Regions from separate parts of the Arthrobacter sp. 05N429 genome, predicted to be linked through region 1. Evidence: predicted binding sites of a transcription regulator. Region 1 holds the regulator's gene; the other holds the start of a gene.
The links. The regulator HrcA, encoded in region 1, represses chaperone genes, less so after heat shock. The targets are predictions, from matches to a motif close to TTNGCACTCGNNNNNNNCGAGTGCNAA.
Positions count from the first base shown of each region.

Region 1 (9,947 bases):
ATCCATCGGCACCGACAGCACATCGGTGGAGCCCGGCTCGTCCATCAGTTCGATGTGCAGCTTTTCCATGGCCGGCTCGTCCACGAGCAGGATGGACAGTTCGGCCTGGGGGTGGATGAAGAGGCGTTCGAAAATGAACCGGGACAGCTGCACCAGCTCGGCCTCGTCGACCGTCACGCCGGATTCGTTGTTGACCTCGATGCTCATGCGTCTTCTCCCCGCTTGTCACGGGCAACGGAATGTTTGACCCGGTTCCTCTGGATCTCGTCCCACACGCTGTAGGCGGTGACGATGTCGCCGACCAGGCGGTGACGGACGACGTCGGAGGCGTCCAGGACAGTGAAGTTGACGTCTTCGATGCCCTGCAGGATTTCCTCGACGATCCGGAGCCCGGACCGGGTGCCGAAGGGCAGGTCCACCTGCGTGACGTCACCGGTGACCACCATCTTGGAGCCGAAGCCCAGGCGGGTCAGGAACATCTTCATCTGCTCCGGAGTGGTGTTCTGTGCCTCGTCCAGGATGATGAAGGCGTCATTGAGCGTGCGTCCGCGCATGTAGGCCAACGGGGCGACCTCAATCGTCCCGGCCGCTATCAGCCGCGGAATGGATTCGGGGTCCATCATTTCGTGCAGGGCGTCGTAGAGCGGCCGCAGGTAGGGGTCGATCTTGTCGCTGAGCGTGCCGGGCAGGAACCCGAGCCGCTCCCCCGCCTCGACGGCCGGACGGGTCAGGATGATCCGCGTGACTTCCTTTTGCTGCAGCGCCTGGACGGCCTTCGCCATCGCCAGGTACGTCTTGCCGGTACCCGCCGGCCCGATGCCGAAGATCACCGTGTTGTCGTCAATCGCGTCAACATAGTTCTTCTGGTTCAGCGTCTTCGGCCGGATGGTTTTGCCGCGGCTCGAAAGGATGTTGTGAGTGAGCACCTCAACCGGGTTCTGCAGGGACTGGGTCCGGAGCATTGACACAAGTTGCTGCAGGACAGCGGGTGTGATGATGGTGCCCCTGGCGACGAGGCCACGGACCTCGTTGAGCAGGCGCATGATCCGCGGCACGTCGGCGGCCGGCCCGCTGATGGCGAGCTCGTTGCCGCGGACATGGAAGTCGACAGCCGGAAACTGGGCCTCAATGAAGCGCAGGGCTTCGTCATGACTGCCAAGGGACTGGACCATCTGATCGGAGCTGTCGAACAGGACTACCTCCGTCCGCAGCCCTGGTAGGGAGTGGGGGAATTCACCTGCGGAGCGCTCTCGAGCGCTGGTCCGGGCCTTGCCGTTCGCTGCTTCAGTCATGGTGTTGGCCCGCGGGCCTCTGGTCCCCTCCAGTTCGGAAATGGTCTGCCCCCTGATCCGGCCCGACGGTGCTTGTCTGTGAAGGCGGTTCGCGCCTTCCGGTTCCGGGTGTCAGCGGGTCCTTTTATCTTACGCCAGTGACTGGCTGCGTATGCCGCCGGCCTGACGGCCTGTCGGGCCGCCAGCTGCCTCTGTGTCTGGCTGTGTTTTCTTGCTGTGTTTCCGGCTGCGTTTCCGGATTTAGGTATCAACTTCGCATCGGCCTCATATCGTTCCCGTTGCAGTTCCGGCCCGCCGGCCGAATCCCCGGTTTCGCGCCGGACCCGTGTGCCATGCTGGAAATCGGCCACCGGCACGGCGCTTGCAGCCGGGCCGCGGGCGCATGGACAGGCACCACAGGCAGACGAACACCGGCACACGAACACCGAGCAGATAAGGGCAGCGGCAATCAGACGACGCGGGATCGGACAGACAATAGCAGCAGGCGCGCGGATACGACCGCGCATGCTGCTGCTGATGCTGCCCGCTGCGCTTGTCCTGTCCGGCTGTGTGGCCACCCCCCAGCCCGGCATCACGAACTCCAACACTCCTTCGCAGGTCATGTCCGCCCAGGCATCGGCGGCGACCACGAGTGCGCCGCTGGAGACCACGCAGGCTTCCAACAAGGCGCCGGTCTACTGGATCGGCCGGAGCAATAACAACACGTTCCTCTACCGGGAGTTCCGTGACGTCCCGGAACAGGACAACCCGGTCACCCGGGCGCTTCGCGTGATGATGTCGCAGAAGCCGCTCGATCCGGACTTCTTCACGCCCTGGCAGAACCCCAAGAAGCTGGCGTCCTCCATTTCGGGCAAGAATGTCATCACCGTCGACATGTCCACGGACGCTTTCAACAGCAATGTGGATCCCGCCATGGCCGAGCGCGCGGTCCAGCAGCTCGTGTACACCGCGACGGCGGCCGCTGCCAGCGCCGGGCTGATCGACTCCGGCCAGCAGATCCAGGTGGTGGTGCTCGTGGACGGCCACACCGATTACGTCGCCTTCAACCACGTCCGCCTCGGCGGCCCGACCTCGCGCAGCACCGGAATGGTCGCCCCGGTATGGATCATTGACCCCCAGGAAGGGACCTCCCTCGAGGACGGCGCGATCAAGGTCTCCGGCCGCAGCACAGCTCCGGGAGGGGAGCTCAGGTGGGAGATCCTGCGCATCGACGGCAGCGTCAAGACCAGCTACCTGAACGGTACGGTCACCGCTTCTGCCGAGGCCGGACAATCGGGTGCCTTCAGCCTCTCGGTAAACCTCGGGCCGGGCAACTACGAGGTCCGGGTGTCCCAGCTTGAGGCCGGCAACCCTGCCGAGGACCTGAACGTCGACACCCGCGGCTTCACGGTCAAGTAGCGACCCCCTGCCTTAACCTGCATCGACTGCTCCGCAACGGCCCTTCTGAAGGCTCAGAACGGCATTTGGGCCCACGCCGGCAGGGTTCCCTGGCCGAGCTTGCGAGGAGAGGGTGCCGGTGGGGAACAGTCGATTGCTTTTTAGGCCGGAACCGGGCTACCAGCGGCCCAGGATGTCGCTGGCGAGGACAGTCGCGGCGGGGCCCGCCGTGGACGACCGCAGCACATGATGTCCCAGCAGGGCCGTCACGGCGCCGGCGTCGCAGAGCCTGGTCACTTCGCGCGGGCTGATGCCGCCCTCGGGACCCACGATCAGCAGCACCTCGCGGCCCCCGCGGGAGCCGTCGCCCGTGGGCAATTCAGCAGCAGGAAATTCACCTGCGGCGGTGGGGCCCTGCCAGTCCTCCAGCACCTGGCGCAGCGGACGCACGGCGTCCTCGTGCAGGATGATCGCGAGGTCCGCGGCGGCCACCGCCGCCTGCAGCCCGGCGCCGTCGACGGCGGAGCGGACCTCCGGGATCCACGCCCGCCTGGCCTGCTTCGCCGCCGCCGTGACCACCGACTGCCACTTGGCGTGGGCCTTCGCCGCACGCTCGGCCTTCCAACGGACGATCGACCGTTCGGCCTGCCAGGGCACAACCGCGTCAATTCCCAGCTCGGTGGCGGTTTCGGCCGCGAGCTCGTCCCGGTCGCCCTTCGCGAGGGCCTGGACCAGGACCAGCCGCACCGCGGGCTGGGGCTCCTCGAAGAGCCCGGAGCAGTGCACCGTCAGCTCGTTCGGGGCGACGGCGGCGACGGCGCCGGTCAGGCGCTTGCCGGCGCCGTCGGCGATGTCCACGGACTCCCCCACAGCAAGACGCTTCACCGTGACGGCATGGCGGGCTTCAGGTCCGTCGAGAACGAAGTCGGAACCGGGAACCAGCCCGTCCAAAGTGCCGGGGGCAGTGAAAAAGACCGGGTTGCTCACCGCTACAGGTTACCGAGCCGGTCCCGAAGCTTCGCGAACACCCCGCCGCTCGCGGCGAGCTTCCCTTCGGTGAACTGCTCACCGCGCAGCTTCGCGAGCTGGCGGAGCAGGTCCTCCTGGGCGGCGTCGAGCTTGGCGGGGGTGTCCACCTGAAGGTGGACCTTGAGGTCGCCGCGGCCGTAGCCGCGCAGGTGGGTGACGCCGAGTCCGCGCAGCGTAATGACCTCACCGGACTGGGTGCCTGCCTTGACGTCGATCTCCTGCTGGCCGTCGAAGGTGTCGAGGGTGAGCTCGGTGCCCAGTGCCGCGGCCGTCATGGGGATGTTGAGGCTGGCGTGAAGGTCGTCGCCGTCGCGCACGTACGTGGCGTCGTTGTTGACCCGGATCTCCACGTAGAGGTCGCCGGCGGGACCGCCGGCAGGGCCGGCCTCGCCCTGGCCGGAGAGCTGGATGCGGGTGCCGGTGGCGACGCCGGCAGGAACCTTGACCGTCAGGGAGCGCCGGCTGCGGATCCGGCCCTGGCCGGCGCATTCGTTGCAGGGGTCCTTGATGACAGTGCCGAAGCCCTCGCAGGAACCGCAGGGGGCGGCGGTCATGACCTGGCCGAGGATGGAACGGACGGCGCGCTGGACCTGGCCGCTGCCGCCGCAGATGTCGCAGCGTTCCGGGTGGCTGCCTTCACGGCAGCACGAGCCCTCACACGTGGGGCACGTGACAGCCGTGTCGACTTCGAGTTTCTTGTTGACGCCGAACACGGCGTCGCGGAGGTCGATCCGGACGCTGATCAGGGCGTCCTGGCCGCGGCGGACCCGTGAGGCCGGTCCGGCCTGGCCGCCGGCGCCGAAGAAGGTCTCGAAAATGTCCTGGAACGCGAAGCCCTGGCCGGAGTAACTGCCGCCGCCGAAACCGTTGTCGGTTCCGTTCTCGTTGCCCGTGGTGTCGTAGATCCTGCGCTTCTGCGGATCGGACAGGACCTCGTAGGCGTGTGTGACCGCCTTGAACCGGTCCGAAGCGTCATCCCCGGGGTTCACGTCCGGGTGGAGGGTCCGCGCCAGTTTGCGGTAGGCCTTCTTGATCTCTTCGCCCGTAGCTTCGCGGGAGACTCCAAGAACGTCGTAGTGGCTGCTCAAAGTTTGTATCTCTTCCTTTTTGTACTGCCGGTGGGGCACTGCCTGTTAGGGGCAAGAAGTCTGGTGTCGGAACGTCGGGACGGGCGTGGTGTGCCGTCCGTCAGGGGCCGAGAATCCTTGAAAGGTAGCGGGCCACCGCGCGGACGGCGGCCATGGTGGTGGGATAGTCCATCCTGGTGGGACCCAGCACGCCGACCTTCGCCGTCGCGTCCGGCCCGTAGCCGGTCGCCACCACGGAGGCCTCGGCGAGCCCCACGTACGGGTTCTCCCGGCCGATGCTGACCGTCACGCCCCGCGGGTCCGCGGCCATGTCGCTCAGCAGGCGGAGCATGACCACCTGTTCCTCGAGGGCTTCCAGCACCGGGCCGATGCTCAGCGGGAAGTCCACGTTGGAGCGGGCGAGGTTGGCCGTTCCGGCCATGACCATGCGCTCCTCGCGGCTGCTCGTGGCCAGCGCCTCAAGGCCGCGGGCCAGCGCCTGGGCTGCGCCACGCCGCGCGGGCGGGCAACTGCCAACCACGGACTGCAGCGACTGCGGCAACAAGTTCAGCGGCGTCCCGGCGAGGCCGCCGAGGAACCGCGTGCGGAGTTCAGCCAGGGCCTCGTCGCCGAAGTCCTGCCCCACGTCGATGACCCGCTGTTCCACCTTGCCGGTGTCCGCGATCAGCACCATCAGCACCTTGCGGGGCGCCAGCAGGACGAATTCGATGTGCCGCACCTTGGCGCGGCTGAGATGCGGATACTGCACGACGGCGACCTGGTTTGTCAGGTGCGCGAGCAGCCGGACGGTCCGGTCCAGGACATCGTCGAGGTCGTCGGAACCCTCCAGCAGGGCCTGGATGGCACGTCGTTCTGCCGGTGAGAGCGGCTTAACCGCCGAAATCTGGTCTACGAAGAGCCGGTAGCCCTTGTCGGTGGGGATGCGACCGGCACTCGTGTGCGGCGCCGTAATGAGGCCCTCATCCTCCAGGGCTGCCATGTCATTGCGGATCGTGGCACTGGATACGCCCAGGTGGTGCCGCTCCACGAGGGCTTTCGAGCCGACGGGTTCCCGTGAATGGACGTAGTCCTCCACGATGGCGCGCAGCACTTCGAGTTTGCGTGGTTCGCTCACGCTCCACCTCCATTCGACTGTCCCGCATCCGGTGCCGCCGTTCGCCGGCCGCACCGCACGCTCTGCTGGCACACGGCATGTTGGTTAGCACTCGACATGCCTAAGTGCTAACCAGTCTAATATGAGTCGCCGCGTTGTTAGCATTGGATTCGCTCCAGGCGTTCTTCCCGGGGCAAGTGTTTTCGGGCACAGCCCGCCATAGCAAACCGATCGCAAAGCAGTGTGGAACCGATGTCGTACCAGAACTGGGGCCCCCAGGACCTGTCCGCCCCCGCCAAGGCCCAGCTTCCGGAGGTGCCGGTGGAGCGCGGCATGGTCCTGGAAGATGTCCAGTCCGGCTGGGTGGGCGCCGTGACCCGGGTGGAGAAGTCCGGCGGGATGCACGTCGTCGCCCTGGAGGACCGCCGCGGCAAGTCCCGGTCCTTCCGGCTCGGCTTCGGATTCCTGCTGGACGGACAGCCGATCCGGCTGATGCCGCCCGCACCCCGGGCCGCTGCGGCCGCCGCCGGCAGCAGAACGGCTTCCGGCTCCGTTCGCGTGGCGGGCCAGCGCGCACAGGTCGCCAAGGCGAGCCGGATCTGGGTGGAAGGCAAGCACGACGCCGAACTCGTCGAGAAGGTCTGGGGTGACGATCTCCGGGTGGAGGGCATCGTCGTCGAACCGCTGCACGGCATCGACGACCTCGCCGGAGCCGTGGCCGCCTTCCGGCCGGGCCCCGGGCGCCGGCTCGGTGTCCTGGTGGACCACCTGGTCCCCGATTCCAAGGAGTCCCGGATCGCCGACGCTGTCATGGCATCGCCCGGAGCGGCCGGCAACGTGCTGATCGTCGGCCACCCCTATGTGGATGTCTGGCAGGCGATCCGTCCGGCCGTGCTGGGGATCGAGAAGTGGCCGGTGATCCCCCGCGGCGTGGACTGGAAGACGGGCATCCTGATGGCTTTCGGCTGGCCGCACAGCACCAAGGAGGACATCGGGCTGGGCTGGCAAAAACTCCTCGGCGCGGTCCGCAGCTACGCCGACCTGGAACCCTCCCTGCTGGGCCGGGTGGAGGAGGTCATCGACTTCCTCACCGTCCCCTGACGAGCCTGTCCGGGTGCCCCCGCCAGCGGGCCGATCCGCGATTCCGCGCCGAAGCAAGTATTCTTGGAACGGCGGCTGCGCTCCCGGCGCAGCCCTGGCACCCCCGCAGGCACCAACGCACCACCGCAATCCGAAGGACGACACCGTGGCAGATGACGCACGCGAACAAAACGGCAACCAGGCCGGCCATGGCCAGCCCCCGTACCATGGCGTTCCAGCAAATGCTCTGCCTCTGACGGCAAGCGAGGACCGTCAGTGGGCCACACTGGCCCACTTCGGCGGCATACTCGGCTGCGTCCCCTCGCTGCTGATCTACCTGATCTTCAAGGACCGCGGTCCGTTCACGGCGCAGGAGTCCAAGGAAGCCCTGAACTTCACGCTGCCGCCCACGATCGCAGCTGTGCTCTGCAACCTGCTGGTCTTCGTACCGGTGGTGGGCAACATCTTCGCCGTCCTCGCCACGGTCATCTGGATTGCCGTCACGTGCTTCTCCGTCGCGGCCGGCATCCACGTCAACCGCGGCCAGCCGCACCGCTACGAGTTCAACCTCCGCTGGATTAAGTAGCCGTCCGGCCGGTCCCGAATACCGCGGACCCGGACACGCAGACCCAAGCCCCGGACCGAAACAGGAAAGCCGGCCGTCGCCCTCAGGGCAGCGGCCGGCTTTTTCGGCTTAATCCTCCGGACTCCTAATCCGGCAGGATCCTCCGGACCACGGCGTCGGCGAGGAGGCGGCCCTTGAGGGTCAGCACAAGGCTGCCGTGGAACGCCGACGCGGGGTCAATCAGGCCGTCGGCGATGAGCCCGGCGACGGCGTGCCGCCCGGTGTCACCCAGTCCGCCGAGGCTGGCGATGTCCAGCCCGGAATTCAGGCGGGCCTCCAGCATGACGCGCTCCACGTTGCGGGTCTGCGAATCAAGGGTCTCCCGCCCGGCGGCCGGCGAGAGCCCCGATCCGAGGCGATTCGCATAGGCGGTGGGGTGCTTGACGTTCCACCAGCGCACGCCGCCCAGGTGGGAGTGCGCGCCCGGCCCGATCCCCCACCAGTCATCGCCGCGCCAGTAGGCAAGATTGTGCCGGCAGGCCTGCTCCGGGGTGCGGGACCAGTTGCTGACCTCGTACCAGGACAGCCCTGCCGCCGAGATGAGTTCGTCGGCGAGTTCGTATTTGTCGGCGTGGTCGTCGTCGTCGATACCGGGGACTTCTCCGCGGCGGATCTGCGCGGCGAGCTTGGTGCCCTCCTCGACGATCAGCGCGTAGGCGCTGATGTGGTCGGGGCCGTAGGACAGCGCCGTCTCCAGCGAGTAGCGCCAGTCCTCCAGCGACTCCCCCGGCGTGCCGTAGATCAGGTCGAGGCTGACCGCGAGGCCCGCATCACGCGCCCACTGCACCACTTCGGGCACGCGACTGGGCGTGTGGGTGCGGTCCAGGACCTTCAGCACGTGCGGGACGGCCGACTGCATCCCGAAGGACACCCTGGTGAAGCCGGCGTCGGCCAGCAGTTGCAGGGATTCGGGGGTCACGGAATCCGGGTTGGCCTCGGTGGTCACCTCGGCGCCTGGCTCCAGGCCCCAGGCGCCGATGGCAGCGGTGAGGATCCGGGCAAGGTCCTCGGCCGGGAGCAACGTGGGCGTGCCGCCGCCGAAGAAAACCGTGCTGAGCGGACGTGCCGGCAGGCCGCTGGCCTTCAGGACTGCTGCCGCGAAGTCGACCTCCGCGACGGCGGTGCCGGCGTAGGCGTCCTGGGACGCCCCGCCGCCGAGTTCCGTGGCCGTGTAGGTGTTGAAGTCGCAGTAGCCGCAGCGCACAGCGCAGAACGGGATATGGACGTACAGCCCGAAGGCCCTGGATGCGGCGCCTTCCAGCGCCTGTCCGGGCAGCAGCCCGTCCGGCGGCGCCGGGTCCCCCAGCGGAAGGGCGCTAGGCACGGTCGGGTCCCGCTTGCTTTAGGACAGTTATCACGGGCACCGCTACTTCTTGGCCTTGTCCTTGGACTCGTCCGTGGTGAGGGCGGCAATAAACGCTTCCTGGGGAACCTCGACGCGGCCCACCATCTTCATGCGCTTCTTGCCTTCCTTCTGCTTTTCCAGCAGCTTTCGCTTGCGGGAAATATCGCCGCCGTAGCACTTCGCCAACACGTCTTTGCGGATGGCCCTGATACTTTCCCGGGCGATGATCCGGGAACCAATGGCAGCCTGGATGGGCACCTCGAACTGCTGGCGCGGAATGAGCTCGCGGAGCTTGGTGGTCATCATCACACCGTAGGCGTAGGCCTTGTCACGGTGCGTGATGGCGGAGAAGGCGTCAACCTGTTCGCCCTGGAGCATGATGTCCACCTTGACGAGGTCGGCCACCTGGTCGCCGTCGGCTTTCCAGTCCAGCGAGCCGTAACCGCGGGTCTTGGACTTGAGGATGTCGAAGAAGTCGAAAACGATTTCGGCCAGCGGCAGCCGGTAGCGGATTTCCACCCGGTCCTCGGACAGGTAGTCCATCCCGCCCATGACTCCGCGCCGGCTCTGGCACAGTTCCATGATGGCGCCGACAAACTCGTTCGGCGCCAGGATGGTCGCGGCCACCATCGGCTCGCGGACCTCCGCGACCTTGCCCGTGGGGTACTCGCTGGGGTTGGTGACGTGGACGAGCTTCTTGTCCTCCAGCGTCACCTCGTATTCCACGTTGGGGGCGGTGGAGATCAGGTCCAGGTTGTATTCGCGTTCGAGCCGCTCACGCGTGATTTCCAGGTGCAGCAGCCCCAGGAAGCCCACGCGGAAGCCGAAGCCCAAGGCGGCCGATGTTTCCGGCTCGTAGACGAGCGCGGCGTCGTTGAGCATCAGCTTCTCCAACGCATCGCGCAGCACCGGATAGTCCGTGCCGTCCAAGGGATACAGGCCGGAGAAGACCATCGGCTTGGCGTCCGCATACCCGGGAAGGGAAGCGGTCGCCGGCTTGGCCAGGTTGGTGACGGTG
Region 1 covers NZ_JBFTMQ010000003.1:166,504-176,450, reverse strand. Annotated here, with positions in the region: gene ybeY (rRNA maturation RNase YbeY) at 1-207, opposite strand, end outside; gene AC1DF4_RS07755 (PhoH family protein) at 204-1,292, opposite strand; gene AC1DF4_RS07750 (GerMN domain-containing protein) at 1,797-2,690, shown strand; gene AC1DF4_RS07745 (16S rRNA (uracil(1498)-N(3))-methyltransferase) at 2,847-3,656, opposite strand; gene dnaJ (molecular chaperone DnaJ) at 3,659-4,786, opposite strand; gene hrcA (heat-inducible transcriptional repressor HrcA) at 4,887-5,900, opposite strand; gene AC1DF4_RS07730 (DUF3097 domain-containing protein) at 6,132-6,980, shown strand; gene AC1DF4_RS07725 (DUF4870 domain-containing protein) at 7,126-7,545, shown strand; gene hemW (radical SAM family heme chaperone HemW) at 7,670-8,908, opposite strand; gene lepA (translation elongation factor 4) at 8,951-9,947, opposite strand, start outside.

Region 2 (13,427 bases), on a different contig from region 1:
CCGTGATCTTAATCGCCGTGACGTCTTCGAGGGCAAGCACGCGGCGGGTGCTCCGTTCCCAGACGACGTCGGGCACCTCCACCCGGCCGTCGTCGGCGAAATCAGCAGCGAACCGCGCCGAATTCGCCGCCTCATTCAGGTAGTCGATCTCGTCGAGACTGGTCTGCGCAAACTCCTCGACAAGGGCGGGCATGTCGGCACGATCGGACACCAGCCGCACGTGGCTGAGCCAGCCGGCCACTTTGCGCAGTGCCGCCAGGTCGACGTCGACAATCGCCTTAATGCCCGGGCGCTGGACTTTCAGCACCACGCGGTCGAGCCCGGTGTCGGCGGCGTCGCCAGGGCGAAGCCTCGCCGGGTGCGCCTGCCCGAGGGACGCCGCTGCGATCGGCGCCTCCTCAACCGAGGCGAATAACTCTTCCAGCGGCGCGCCCAGCTCAGCTTCGGCGAGTGCGCGGATTTCGGAGAAAGAAACGGGCGGCACCTCATCCTGCAGCCCCTCTAGTTCCTGGGTGATCTCGGGCGGCAGCACGTCCAGCCTGGTGGACAGGAACTGACCGACTTTGATCATGAGGCCGCCGAGATCCACAGCCAGCACATGGAAGCGCTGCGCGAACCGCTGCATCCTTTTTGTCCTGCTGCGCTCGGCCATCCGGACCAGCCCGAGGCGAGGGATGAGCAGCTCGAACCACCATGTCACCGCGAGATGCCACGCGGCGAAGCGCAGGATACGGCGGTACCGGGCACGGTGCTCCCCGGAGCCAGATACCGCTGCGCGGTCCCGGCGAACCGACGTCACCCCCGTCAGCCCTGGGCGAGGATCGCGTACAGCCGGCGGCGCGCATCGTCGAGCACGGCCACGGCCTCCTGCACTTGCTCCGGCGTGCCGGTGCGGCCCACCTGGGACGCGGCCTGTGCAAGCTCGACGCCTGCCTTGGGGAGCGCGCCGAAGCCCGTGCCCGACGCCGGGGCCGTCGAGTCCCAGGGCGCTGACGGGCCGGCGCCCGCCACATCCTCCCGGCCCGCTTCAGTCAGCGAGTAGATCTTGCGCCCATTGGACTCTTCGGCAGTGATAAACCCTTCATCGGCGAGCAGTTGCAACGTCGGATAGACGGAGCCTGCGCTGGGCTTCCAGCTGCCACCGCTGCGCTCCTCGATTTCACGGATGATCTGGTAGCCGTGCATCGGCCGCTCCGCGAGAAGTTTCAGCACGGCCGACCGCACCTCGCCCCGGCCGGCGCGGGAACCCGACCGCTTTTCGAACCTCGAACGCAGCTCTTCAACTGCCTGCCACACACTGTCGATATTGTTGCCGCGGAATCCGCCGGCCGGGTATGAATCATGCATCTTGTTCTCCTCTGTGAATCGTGAACGATATACAGCGATAGCCAACGATACATCCAGATATTTTCAGGGGCCACGGGCGGTGGGAGCATCTCCGCGAAGCGCAGCCTGGAGACCTGAGTCGACGAGACGCAGCGGCTCGTGCCCGGCAGGCAAGGGTTCGACGACCCCTGCAATCCGTGGCTAAGGAGATTCGAACGCGGCATACCGGCCCGCAGTCCGGGCACACTGACGCGAGGGTGACGACTCCCTGACCCTCCAGGAGGTGGCGCGCGGCTTGCCTTTCGGCGGGCTGACCGTAGACTCGGCCCATGTTTGGTCCTGGGGGAACGAGAAGAGTCCGTGGCCTCGTGGTGCTCGTTGGCGTGCTGGCCGGGGCTGTCCTGACCGGGTGCGCCTATGAGGACGAGGGCGATCCGGGTCCAACGGAAGCCAGGTCAAGTGTCCGGCCGGCTGCCGCCTTGCCGTCGAAGGGGGAGGACCTGTTGACCGTTGAAACGCGCAACTATGCTGAGCTGGAGCAGCGCCTGGCAGGCGCGGCCAAGCCGGTGCTGCTGGCCGTCTCCGGTCCGGCAGATGGGCCCGGGGTGGGATTCAGCAAATCCGCGACGGTGACAGCCGCCGGCCCACACACGGTGACGGTCGCGTGCGTGGGTGCCTCTCAGGCGCTCGTCTCGCTTTCCCAGGAAATCGTCGGAGGCAGCGAACGTACGGATTTCGAGCTGGATTGCAAGGGAACCCAGTCGCAGGTCATCCAGCTTAAGGAGGGGTCCGTGGGCGCGCATCTGATCCGCCTCCACCCGGACGGAGGCGCATGGACAGGCGCGGTCGCCGGCATAGAAATCACCGTCGGATGAAGCTCCTGTAGGCCCGGAGCCAGCAACGGCGCTGTCCGCAGACATGGCGCCCAAGAGCACCGAGCCGGCCACCACCAAGCGTCCCGATCCGTTCGCCGGTCGCGAGTGAAGTCAGCTTGTCTCCTCGTCCGTACGGAGCATGTCGAGAATCTTTCGGAGTGATTCCGGCCCGGCGGCCACTTCAATGTCCCCCTTGTCGGTGGCGAGCCGGATGGCCTGGAATTCCCGCTGGGTGACGTATCTACGCTCTTTGCGATCGAGGGTTCTGGCCTCCTTGGATACCGGAGCCATGGCACTGAAAGTCGTGGGCCGGCCGGAGGGCTCCAGCGCGTCGTAGACGGCCGGCTGAAATTTCATCGCGGTCCCGTCGTAGGTGGCGACCCCCATGTTCCAGATTCCGCTGAGGGACCCGGGAAGCGAGTTAGGGTAGCGGACGTACACCAGCATCTCGCCGTGCGATTCCAGCCTGGAGGCTGCCTTACGTTGCCGCCGGGTCAGGGAGTACCAGAAGGCTGCCATGAAGACTGCCCACAGCGCAGCGTTGAAGACAATCCGGTCCAACGGGTAGCCGAAGCCGACCCACAACGCGACCACCGCAGCCCACGCAGCGACAAGGACCACCAGGGCAACCATCTTGCGGTGAGCGGCTATCCACTTCCTCATGCCGGTCATCCTAGACTGGGCAACCTGCCATGCTGCATCGAAACCGGATCGTACTGTGGAGCTAAGGAGATTCGAACTCCTGACCTCTTCGATGCGAACGAAGCGCTCTACCAACTGAGCTATAGCCCCGAAGCAACGCCGTTCCCGCAGGTACGGCGTTGCCGGTGTCCCTAGGCTACAAACTATCCGCGTTCTTTGCCAACCAGCCGCTGAATGTCTCACCGGCGTGGCGTTGCTCCGGGACCAGATTCAGCCCCGCGCGCAGGTAGCTGCCCATGGCACCGGGCAACGGGAACTGCACCAGCCGTCCGCGGGAGCCGTTGACGGCCTTCCACTGCCGGGCAAAGTCGTCCATGCCGTGGATCTCGGGGCCGCCGATGGTTCGGACGCTGTGCCGCAGGTCCACCGAGGGTTCCAGCGCAGCCCCAAGCAGGGCGGCGGCGACGTCGGAAGGGGCAATTGGCTGGAACCGGGCACCTTTGACCACGGGAATGATCAGCAGTTTCGAGCCGGCACCGAACATCGTCGCCAGCAGGGAATGGAACTGCGTCGCCCGGAGCGCGACGGTCTCCATGCCGGACCGCTCGTAGACCTGTTCCTTGGCCGCCTTCGAGGCGTAGTAGCCGAAGCTGCTCCGGTCGCAATTGATGATCGACAGCATCACGGCCCTGCCCACCCCTGCGTCCTGGGCCGCGGCGAGAAGGCGCGCTCCGCCGTCGGCGAAGCCTTTCAGGGCCTTCCCGGAGCGCCCTTCCAGGCAGTCAATCACGACGTCGGCCCCGGCCAGTGCCGCCGCCAGCCCCTCGCCAGTAGTGACGTCGGCAGAAAAGAATTCCGCGCCGGCCAGCCGGGCAGGGGCACCGGCCGGAGGTGGATTCCGGCAGATGGCCGCCACATCGTGCCCGCCGGCGATAGCCCCCCGCACCACTTCGCTGCCCACCTGGCCGGTTCCGCCGGCAACGCAAATTCGAGTCATGCCCTGAGGCTACCGGGCCGCACGTAATACCGGCCCTATTGGACCTCTGCCGGAACCCGAAAGTCCGGGACACAACAAAGCCCCGGGCGGCCATTGTTGGCTGCCCGGGGCTCGACGTAGCGGTTCAGGCCCGGCGTCGCTGCAGGACATCGTCCAGGTTGCTCAGGGCGCTCTGCGCCTTGCCCAGGGGTTTCGATTCGGATTCCGTGCCGAGGCTGCCAGCCGGGGACTGCGGAAGGCCCTGCTTCAGTGATGGCTTACCGACGGCCTTTGGGGCCTCCGGCAGATCGAGCGGCTCGGGGGCGGCCCGTTCGGCTTTCGGCGCCTCCACATACTTGGGCTTCGGGACTTCCACCGGCTCCCAGCTCGAACCTTCGCCGGCCGGGGAATCCGCGGGACGGCGAACCGATGTGTCACCCGAGGCCACGGCTTCCGCCAGTGCCGCCTGGCGGAGTTCCTGTGCGGTCAGCGGCTTCGGTGCAGGTTTGCGTTCCGCGGCGTCGGCCTGGGCGTCGAAGAGCGGGCTCTCAGCCCGTTCACGGGGCTCCCCTGCCGGCTCCCCGAGCGGCGCCCGCTCCGGGGCGGACCGGGACGGGCGTGCCGGCGCGGAAATGGCCGACCGAAACGCGGCGTTCATTTTACGACGGCGGTCCCGGACCGCGAGCCAGCGGAGCATAAAGACTGAGGCCACGGCGCCGAGCAGCGCCGCGACGGGAAGCCACAGCGGACCGAGCCCGAAAATTCGCAGGACCCCGGAGACCAGCCCTGTCAGCAGTGCGAGCAGACCTGCCAGCGCGAGGGCCAGCCGGCCGTAGCGGATCTTGAATGCCGGACCGGGGGCAGCAGGCTTGAGGCCGCCGTCGAACCCTGCGGTTCCCGGGCCGGACACGGTGTGCTGGGTACTGGTCATGGGATTCTCCTGCTGGGCCGCCATCTTCATGACGTGCCCGGCTTGCGGGGCTGTTTCTAGATCGATGACGTCCGCTCCGAACTCGCCCGCGGGCTGCAGCTGGTGGCGTCCGTTCCGGAGCATGTAGGGAGCAACCCACACAATCCAGAGCGCAACAGCAATGACAAGGATCACAGAGCTGCTAAGAGGGAAGTCCACATCAAAACCGTATGAGCTATGGGCGGTACTGGGCGGCATTGTCCCCGGTGTGTCGCGGGACAACTGCCAATTGAGTGGATTTAAGGCGTAACGGCTGGTCAGGCGGGCTCTGGCCGCTCACGCGGGACGGCTCTGCTGCCAGCGTGCCAGCAGCCCCCCGGGGATTTCTTCGGAGGTCAGCGCGAAGGTGCGGTGGTCCGCCCATTCACCGTTGATGTGCAGGAACCGCGGCCGGTAACCCTCGTCGCGAAAGCCGAGTTTCTCAACCACGCGCAGGCTGGGTCCGTTTTCAGGCCGGATGTTGATCTCCATCCGGTGCAATCCGAGCGTCTGGAAGCAGTAGTCCGTTGCCAAAGCCACAGCGGTCGGGGCAATGCCCTGGCCTGCCCGGTCCTTGTCCACCCAGTATCCGAGCGTGGCCATCATCGCCGAGCCCCACACGATGGAGGACACCGTCAGCTGGCCAACGATCACGGGTTCGCGGACGCCCGGGGTCCATGCCGTGATCAGGAATGGCAGAGCCGTTGCCTGGGCGGCCTGGGTCTTGAGGGAACGAACCATCTGGCGGTAGTCGGGCAGGCCACCCCCGGGAACGGGGTTGGACGCTTCCCAAGGGGCCAGCCACTCGCTGTTGCGTGAGCGGACTTCGGTCCATTCCTTGCGGTCCCGGTACCGGATGGGGCGCAACACGAGGTCGCCGCACTCAAGGGTCGCCGGCCAGTTGAAGCTGCCCCCCACGGGAGTTATTTGGTCAGGCTCGGCGCGAGGCTGGCGGCGAACGCGGGCAGCCATTCCCGCAGGCCGGGGCCGAGGTCTTCGCTGTCGCAGGCGAGCTGCACGCAGGCCTTGAGGTAGCTGAGCTTGTCGCCGGTGTCGTAGCGGCGGCCGCGGAAGACGACGCCGTACACGCCGTAGCCTTCGCCGTCGCCCGCCGCGAGTTCCTGGAGCGCGTCCGTCAGCTGGATTTCGCCGCCACGGCCGGGCTCGGTGCGTTCCAGGACCTCGAAGACTGCCGGGTGGAGGACGTAGCGGCCGATCACCGCGAGGTTGGACGGGGCGTCGTCGACGTCGGGCTTCTCCACGAGGTGATCGATGCGGACATACTCTTCACCCTCGACCGCCTGGATGTCGGCACAGCCGTAGGCGCTGATCTGGGACGGGTCCACCTCGATCAGGGCAACAACCGAGCCGCCGGTCTTGGCCTGGACTTCGATCATGGTGCTGAGCAGTTCATCGCGGGCGTCGATCAGGTCATCGCCCAGAAGGACGGCGAAGGGTTCGTAACCTACGTGCTGCTTGGCGCGGAGGACGGCGTGGCCCAGGCCCATCGGATCGCCCTGGCGCACGTAGTGGATGTCACCCAGGTTGCTGGCGGCCTGGATGGACTCGAGCTTGGCCGTGTCACCCTTGTCCTCGAGGGTGGCTTCCAGCGCGGGGACGCGGTCGAAGTGGTCCTCCAGCGCGCGCTTGTTGCGTCCGGTGATCATCAGGATGTCGTTCAAGCCCACGCTGACGGCTTCCTCGACGACATATTGGATGGCCGGCTTGTCCACGACGGGCAGCATTTCCTTCGGCATGGCCTTGGTGGCCGGAAGGAACCTGGTGCCGAGGCCGGCTGCGGGAATGACGGCCTTGCGGACGGGAGCGTTGAGTGTAGTCACTCGACTAATCTAACGGAGGGACCAAACATTGCGTAATCATTCGAGCCGCCGGAGAACCTCCTCTTCCCGGCTGCATCACGCGGAGGGACGGGGCGTCATGGCGTCGAAGGAAGAGATCCGGGCCGGCCACCGGGCCAGGCGCGGCGCGCTGACGAACACCGGCCGGTCGAGCGCCGGGGCGGACATCGCCCGGCACGGCCTGGCATGGGCAACAGGCCTGACCGGCGGCCGCCCGGGCACCTTTGCCGCCTATCTGGGCGTGGGTTCGGAGCCGCCGACGCTTCCCCTGCTGACGGCGCTGCATGAGGCAGGGCACAGGCTCCTGCTCCCGGTCTGCGAACCCGGCCTGGAGCTGAGCTGGGTGTACTGGACGCCGGCCTCCGAATCGGTCCGGAGCCGCTATGCGCCGATCCAGGAGCCCGCGGGGGAACGCCACGGCACGGCGGTCATGCTGCACGCGCACGGCATCTTCCTGCCTGCCACCGCCGTCGATTTTTCCGGGAACCGGGTCGGTCAAGGCGGCGGGTACTACGACAAGTTCCTGGCGGCGCTGACGGCCGTCCTGCCATCCCGGGCCGGGTCGTCCGACGGCGGGTTGTTGCCGCCCCTGCCGACAGCAGCGGTCGTCTTCGACAGCGAGGTGCTTCCGGCCGGCAGCATCCCGGCGGAGTCCTTCGACCGGAAGGTGGCCGCCGCACTGACCCCGGGCGGCTTGCTCCTGCTGCAGCCATAGCGCATGAGGGGCCGCGCGGCCGGGGTGATAGAATTAGCACTCAGGCCCTGCGACTGCTAAGGAACGGATTCCGCCGGAGACATCCCGGCAGTAATCCGGACCGGACAGCACGGGACCTGCTCGTTTGTCCCAGAGGAGGATTTCCAGTGCCCACGTATGCATACGCCTGCAAGGACTGCAGCCACGCCTTCGAGATCGTGCAGTCGTTCACCGACAGCTCCCTCACGTCCTGCCCCGAGTGCCAGGGCACGCTCCGCAAGAAGTTCAACAGCGTGGGCGTCGTCTTCAAGGGCTCCGGTTTCTACCGGACCGACTCACGCGACACCAAGGGCAGCACGGTGTCCCCGGCTCCTGCCCCGGCCCCGGCCGCAACTCCGGCGCCCGCCGCGGCTTCCGCAAGCTAGGTATTGCCCGCACGGTTGCGGGCCCGCAACGGCTTCCCGCCTGACCGCGGAATTTCTTGGCTGTTTCTCCACATAGCCCAAACTGCGCCCGCCCGGTGTTCCCGCCGATGCGTAGGATCGCGCCATGGCCACCTTTGCGCGTTCTGTCCCGGCCGCCGGCAACTTCCCGGCGGAAATCCTTCGTGCCCTCCTTCGCGGTGCCTTGCGCCCCTCGCTTCCCGGGTTCGGCGCCCGTTCCGTTGGGCGCAGTTCCGGCGGCCCGAACTCCGGGAGTCCGCCGCGGGGCCGGAGACCCGCTGGCCGGCCGTTCCGCCGCCTGGTCCGCTGGCTGGAGCGCAACCGGCGGCTGGCTGTGGCACTGCTGCTGTGCATCGCGGCGGGCATCACCGTGCAGCAGCTCACGCCGGCCCCGGCCTTCACGGTCTCCGCCTTCGCCGCTGCTAGGGACCTGCCGTCCGGGGAGGTACTCGGCCCGGAAGACCTGACCCTCCTGAGCGTTCCGCGGGACCTGGTGCCGGCGGGCAGCTATGGCGGCAACGTTTCCCCGCACGGCAAGCAGCTTGCCGTGGCGCTCCGGAAGGGCCAGCTGCTGTCCGATTCGCAACTTCTTGGTCCCGGCCTGCTGGCAGGAAGCCCTCCGGGAACTGCCGCCGTACCGCTCCGGATGGCCGATCCCGCATCAATCCAGCTGCTCTCCCCCGGACAACTCGTCAATGTGGTCATGACAACCGGCGACAACTTTGACCAGACGGCCGCGTCCCAGGTGCTGGCTGCGGCCGTGCCGGTGCTTTGGACCTCCGGGCACGGCAGCGAGGCAGGCCAGTGGCTGGCTGCCGGGGAAACGGAGGGCCTCATGGTCGTAGCTGCCGACGCCGAAGAGGCACGCCGGCTCGCCGGCGCTTCCACGCAGGGGAAGCTGTTCTTTGTCCTTGTGGGGGCCGTACCGGGCTAGCGGGGCATAGCGGCCCCAGCCCGTCCGGAACACCGCCGGGGACGCTGCCCGAGGTTCGGCCCGGGTTCGTCCCTTAGCCCCAGTGCGGAGGCTTCTGCTCCTGGAGCCAGGAGTCGTGGTCGTAGCCGCCCTGCTCGTCCCCCCAGCGCCTCGGATCGTCTTCGGAGGCTTTGTTCGGCAGCACACCGGCAGGGACGGTCGCCGGTGCGGCCGGCTGCGAAAGGTTGTCCCGGCCGCGGTCCCGGATTTCCCCGCTGTTCTTGATCTCTCCGTCGTTCCGGGATTCGCCACTGTTTCGGGTATCGCCGTCTGCAGTCATGCCGCCGGCCTCCTTACTGCCCTGATCTGTTCTGTAATGTTGTGCGCCGTCCGGCCACCCGGACGGCGGCCGCTCCTCCGCGGCCTGCGCTTCGTTCACGGCCAGGTTCTCGACGTCGTCGTCAAAGAATCCCGGCGAGGCCTGCTTCCGGTGCGTTACGGCCGGTTTCTCCAGGCCAAGGTACCCGCCGATGCGGTCGGCGCAGGCCGAAGGATCGGTGAAGACCTCTATGGTCCATAGTGGCATGTAACGCCAGCCAAGTCGCTCCAGGAGCTGCGGACGCAGCCTGCTGCGTTCGCGGACAGTCAGCCGGCGGTACTGCTCGGTGCCGTCGGATTCAATCGCCACAGGCCGGGGAATTTCCGCGTCGTCCTGTCCGAGGGTGCTCAGCGGGTCGGCTGCGGCCACCATGTTCAGGGCGCCGTCGTACTGGTGCCAGACCCGGGCGCCCCGGGCGCGGAGCCGGTCGCCGAGGTCAGCCACGAGGGGGTCTGCCCCCAGGGCCTGTTCGCTGGCGGCGGCGCGCGACGCCGGGCTGCCAAGATCGGAGTTGCCGGCGATTTCCCGGTCCAGGAGTTCGTAGAAGTCCACTGCTCCGTGGCTCAACCTGGTCACGTCGAGATCCTCGGGCCGGAAGCAGCTCAGCACGTGCAGGGACCGGCGCGCCCGTGTCATGGCGAGGGCGAACCTGGCCCGTCCGCCGTCCGCGGACAGCGGACCGAGGCTGTGGAGCGCACGCCCGTGCGGGGTGCGGCCATAGCCCGGTGAGAAGATCACGTGATCGCGGACCAGGCCCTGGGCGCGTTCCAGGTCCACCACCCGGAAGGATTCGTCCCCGGCCGTGAAGAAGCCGGCCAGCAGCGGATGGTTGGGCAGCTGCAGCCGGATGGACTCGCCGATCCGGGCAGCGTGCCGGAGGCTGCCGGTGACAACGGCCAGCGAAGTCCGCGGCCGCAGGCGGGCGTGTTCGAAAACAAGTTCCACCGCACGGTTCACCTCGGCCACGACGGATTCAACGCCGTCGTGGTCCGCGCTGGGCAGTCCGGTGCCGTCCGGCAGGTACTCGACGGTCAGGGCGCGGTCCAGGCCGGTGGCGGACTGGCCTTCCGGCAACCGCCGCAGCCCGCTGTCGTAGAAGCCCTTGCTCAGCTGCCGCACGAGATCTTCGTCAACGGCACGGTAGACATTCCGAAGGTTCCAGACGGGCAAGACGGCGGCCAGCGCCTTGTATGCGCTCTCGACACCCTGATGGGAGCTTTCGCCGGCGGCGAGCCGCTCCACACTCACGGTGAAGGTCCGCGGGCTGGCAATCCGGTCGTCACCAAAGGCAATGACCTGTTGGGCGCGGGCGAGGGCCGGCAGGACCGCCTGCAGCGACGTCGCCTCGGCATCAAGGATGACGACGGCGTCGAACCGCTGTGTCGCCGGCAAGACCGCTGTCAGGAGATAGGGGCTGACCGACCACACGGGGACCAGCATGGGCAGCAGTTCCGGGGCCTGCCCGGTCAACGCCGACAGGGTGACCCTGCCGTCCTTGAGCAGGCTGCGGAGCAGCTCCGCCTGGCGCGGGTGCTCAGCGATGGCGGTCCGCCAGCGTTCTGCAAGCTTCCAGCGCAGACGGGCCGCGCCGCTGGCGATGTGGGCGTTGTCCGCGAGACGGTACTCGGCCTCCAGCTGGCGCAGGGCGTCGCCGTCGGACATGGCCAGGTAGTCATCCCCGCTGATCATGGCTTCCAGCGCGGACTGCCACCAGGCGAGCTCAAGCTCCGCAGCCACGGATCCGGCCGGAACTTCGCGCTCGGCAAGGTCGGCGAGAAGTTCGCCGAGGCCATGCTCGCGCATGTTCTCCACCAGGAGCGTCCGCTCCGGCAGGGTCTCCAGCGTCCCGGTGTCGGCAACCAGCCGCTCCAGGCGCTCCATGAGTTGCCCATAGGGCGTGTTGTGCAGCTCGCCGCCCGCCGCTGTGTGCCTCACGGCCTGGCCCAATTCGGCCAGTTCTGCTTCCAGTTCGCGGTACAGGCCGATGATCTCCGCCAGGCCGGAGGGGACCGCCGGATGGCGCTGCGTCGTGGCGTAGTCGGACCACGCGGCCCGCTGTTCCTGGACGAGGACGAGGGAGCTGTGCAGGTCGGCGATGTGGACGCCCGGGCGGACATACTCCTTAGCGACCCGCCGCAGGCGGGAGCGCTGCATGGATGGCATCTCGATGTTCCGTTCGCGGCGCCAGGACGAGGCTGCGGTGGCGGAGATGAGGTCGTGGACCGGACGGTCGAAGATATCCGGGGTGAACTTGTCGAGGCTTTCGCGCACCGCGACAAGGAGCTCAACCTGGTCGCCCCATTCGGCGAACGTGCTGCCAAGTCGGATCTCGGCATGGTCGGCGACGCCGTTCATGAGTTCCCGCAGCTCGGGAAGCTTCCGCGCCACGGATTGGGCTACCTGCTGGGCTTCCTGGGTTTCCTTGCGGGTCAGGAGGCGGGCGCCGTGCCAGGGGCTCGTCGTCGACGCCCGGCTGAAGCTTCCCAGTTCGGCCGCGCGGCGTAGCCGCCCGGCCAGTTCCTCCCGGTCCCGGATGTTGTCCAGCACACTGCGCTTGAGCCGTACGGTGGTGGCCGGCGCTGGCTGAATGGACGTCAGCTCGGCCAGCGACTGCATGGCCTCATACGGTGAGCAGCCCCACCGCTGGCGGACGTTGTGCAGTGAGGCGACGTGGTCCCGCAGGGCGTGGCGGTGCTCGATCAGGGTGGTGTGCAGGTTGCTGAGCTGGGGCTCGAGGGACTTCTCGTTGCGCACGATCGCCCGGACCAGCTGGCCCTTCAGCTGCAGCGGCGTTGCGTTGCCGGCGAGCTGGAACAGGGCAGAGTCCAACCCCAGCGTGTCCAGCTCGGCGGAGATCTCGCCCAGGCTGGCGCGCCGGTCCCCCAGCACCAGGACGGTCTTGCCCTGATCGACGAGGGCCCCGATGGTATTGATGGCCGTCTGGGTCTGGCCGGTGCCGGGCGGGCTGCTGACCACGAGCGAGTCCCCCGCGCGGACGGCGTCGACGACGTACTGCTGGTCCGTGTCGGCGTCGAGCAGGAGCAGTTCATCAGCCGGGTCGCGCTCGTCGGTGGTGGGGAAGCGCCCGGTCTTGAGCTCAGGAACTTCCACCGCTCCGCCGGCGGCAGCGCGGCCCAGCGCCGTCACGAGGGGATGGTTCCCGTTGATCCACGGGTCGTCGAGGCTCCCGGACAGGTCGGCGAAGGTGGAGACCAGAAGGTTGTGTTCGACGTCGGCGCCGTGGATCGGCTGGATGAGGGTGCCAAGGCGGTCGAGGACAGGCTGCGGATCAAACCGGGCCGTGCTGTAAGCCATGCGGGTGACGGCGTTGACGTCGAAGACGATCCCGTGGATGGTTTTCAGGTGCCGGATCAGCGCAGGGTTGATCTTGGCCTGTTCGGTCAGCTGCAGTTCGTAGTCATCCTCGCCCGGCCGGACCGTCAGGGAGATGGCGGTCAGCATGACGGGGGCGGAAACGCGCTGGGGTTTGCCTCCGACGGCGGAGGTCCAGACGACCGTGCCCGCGGAGAAGTACCCCGCGTCGATGCCGCGGTCGTTGGCCAGTTCGAAAATCTTGGAGCGCAGGTTACGGGAGGCCCGCGCGGCGACGACGTACTGCTGGTGGTCACGGATCAGGGTGGAGAGCCGGGTGCGCCGGCCGGCCATCAGCTGCGCCAGGCCGGACGGATGGGCGTGGGTCAGGTCGATGGAGCCTTCAGGCGTCTTGGTGAAGCGCAGCATGGTGTCCGCTCCGGTGACGGGTTTGAGCCCCGACAGCCATTTCCTGAGCTCCTCGGAGCCCTCGGGGTGGCCTTGACCAACTGACACTGCTGCCTTCTTTTCTGTGCTCGCGTTTACTCTGCTCACGTTTTCCGTGCTCGCGCGGGACGTCCTGGACCATACCGGCATGCTTTCGAGGGTAGCCCGAATCCGGCGCCGGTGAGGCTCCGCAACACTGGCGGGACGCAAATTCGGGCCGAATTTGCCGGAACGCCATCCTCCGCCCAAAGCGGCCGCACGGATCCGTGCCGGGCGGCCCGGCCGGACGTGAAGTGGCCAGATGTGAAATGGCCGGCCTCCCACGGAGACCGGCCATTTCACACGCCCTTTACCGGGCTATTCCCATTCGATGGTTCCCGGCGGCTTGCTCGTCACGTCGAGCACCACGCGGTTCACGCCGTCCACCTCGTTGGTAATGCGGTTGGAGATCCTGGCCAGCAGGTCGTAGGGCAGCCGCGACCAGTCCGCCGTCATGGCGTCTTCGGAGGAGACCGGGCGCAGCACGATCGGGTGGCCATAAGTCCGGCCATCACCCTGGACACCGACGCTGCGGACATCGGCCAGCAGCACAACCGGCATCTGCCAGACCTC
Region 2 covers NZ_JBFTMQ010000001.1:448,887-462,313, reverse strand. Annotated here, with positions in the region: gene AC1DF4_RS02260 (ABC1 kinase family protein) at 1-799, opposite strand, end outside; gene AC1DF4_RS02255 (PadR family transcriptional regulator) at 805-1,347, opposite strand; gene AC1DF4_RS02250 (hypothetical protein) at 1,695-2,201, shown strand; gene AC1DF4_RS02245 (hypothetical protein) at 2,313-2,864, opposite strand; tRNA gene AC1DF4_RS02240 (tRNA-Ala) at 2,921-2,993, opposite strand; gene AC1DF4_RS02235 (SDR family oxidoreductase) at 3,040-3,840, opposite strand; gene AC1DF4_RS02230 (hypothetical protein) at 3,965-4,948, opposite strand; gene AC1DF4_RS02225 (GNAT family N-acetyltransferase) at 5,066-5,686, opposite strand; gene galU (UTP--glucose-1-phosphate uridylyltransferase GalU) at 5,692-6,609, opposite strand; gene AC1DF4_RS02215 (5-formyltetrahydrofolate cyclo-ligase) at 6,707-7,342, shown strand; gene AC1DF4_RS02210 (FmdB family zinc ribbon protein) at 7,489-7,746, shown strand; gene AC1DF4_RS02205 (RcpC/CpaB family pilus assembly protein) at 7,871-8,698, shown strand; gene AC1DF4_RS02200 (AAA family ATPase) at 8,772-12,884, opposite strand; gene guaA (glutamine-hydrolyzing GMP synthase) at 13,173-13,427, opposite strand, start outside.
Region 2: a site for HrcA is predicted at 7,376-7,402, ahead of AC1DF4_RS02210 (FmdB family zinc ribbon protein). Genes of this name have one in related genera too.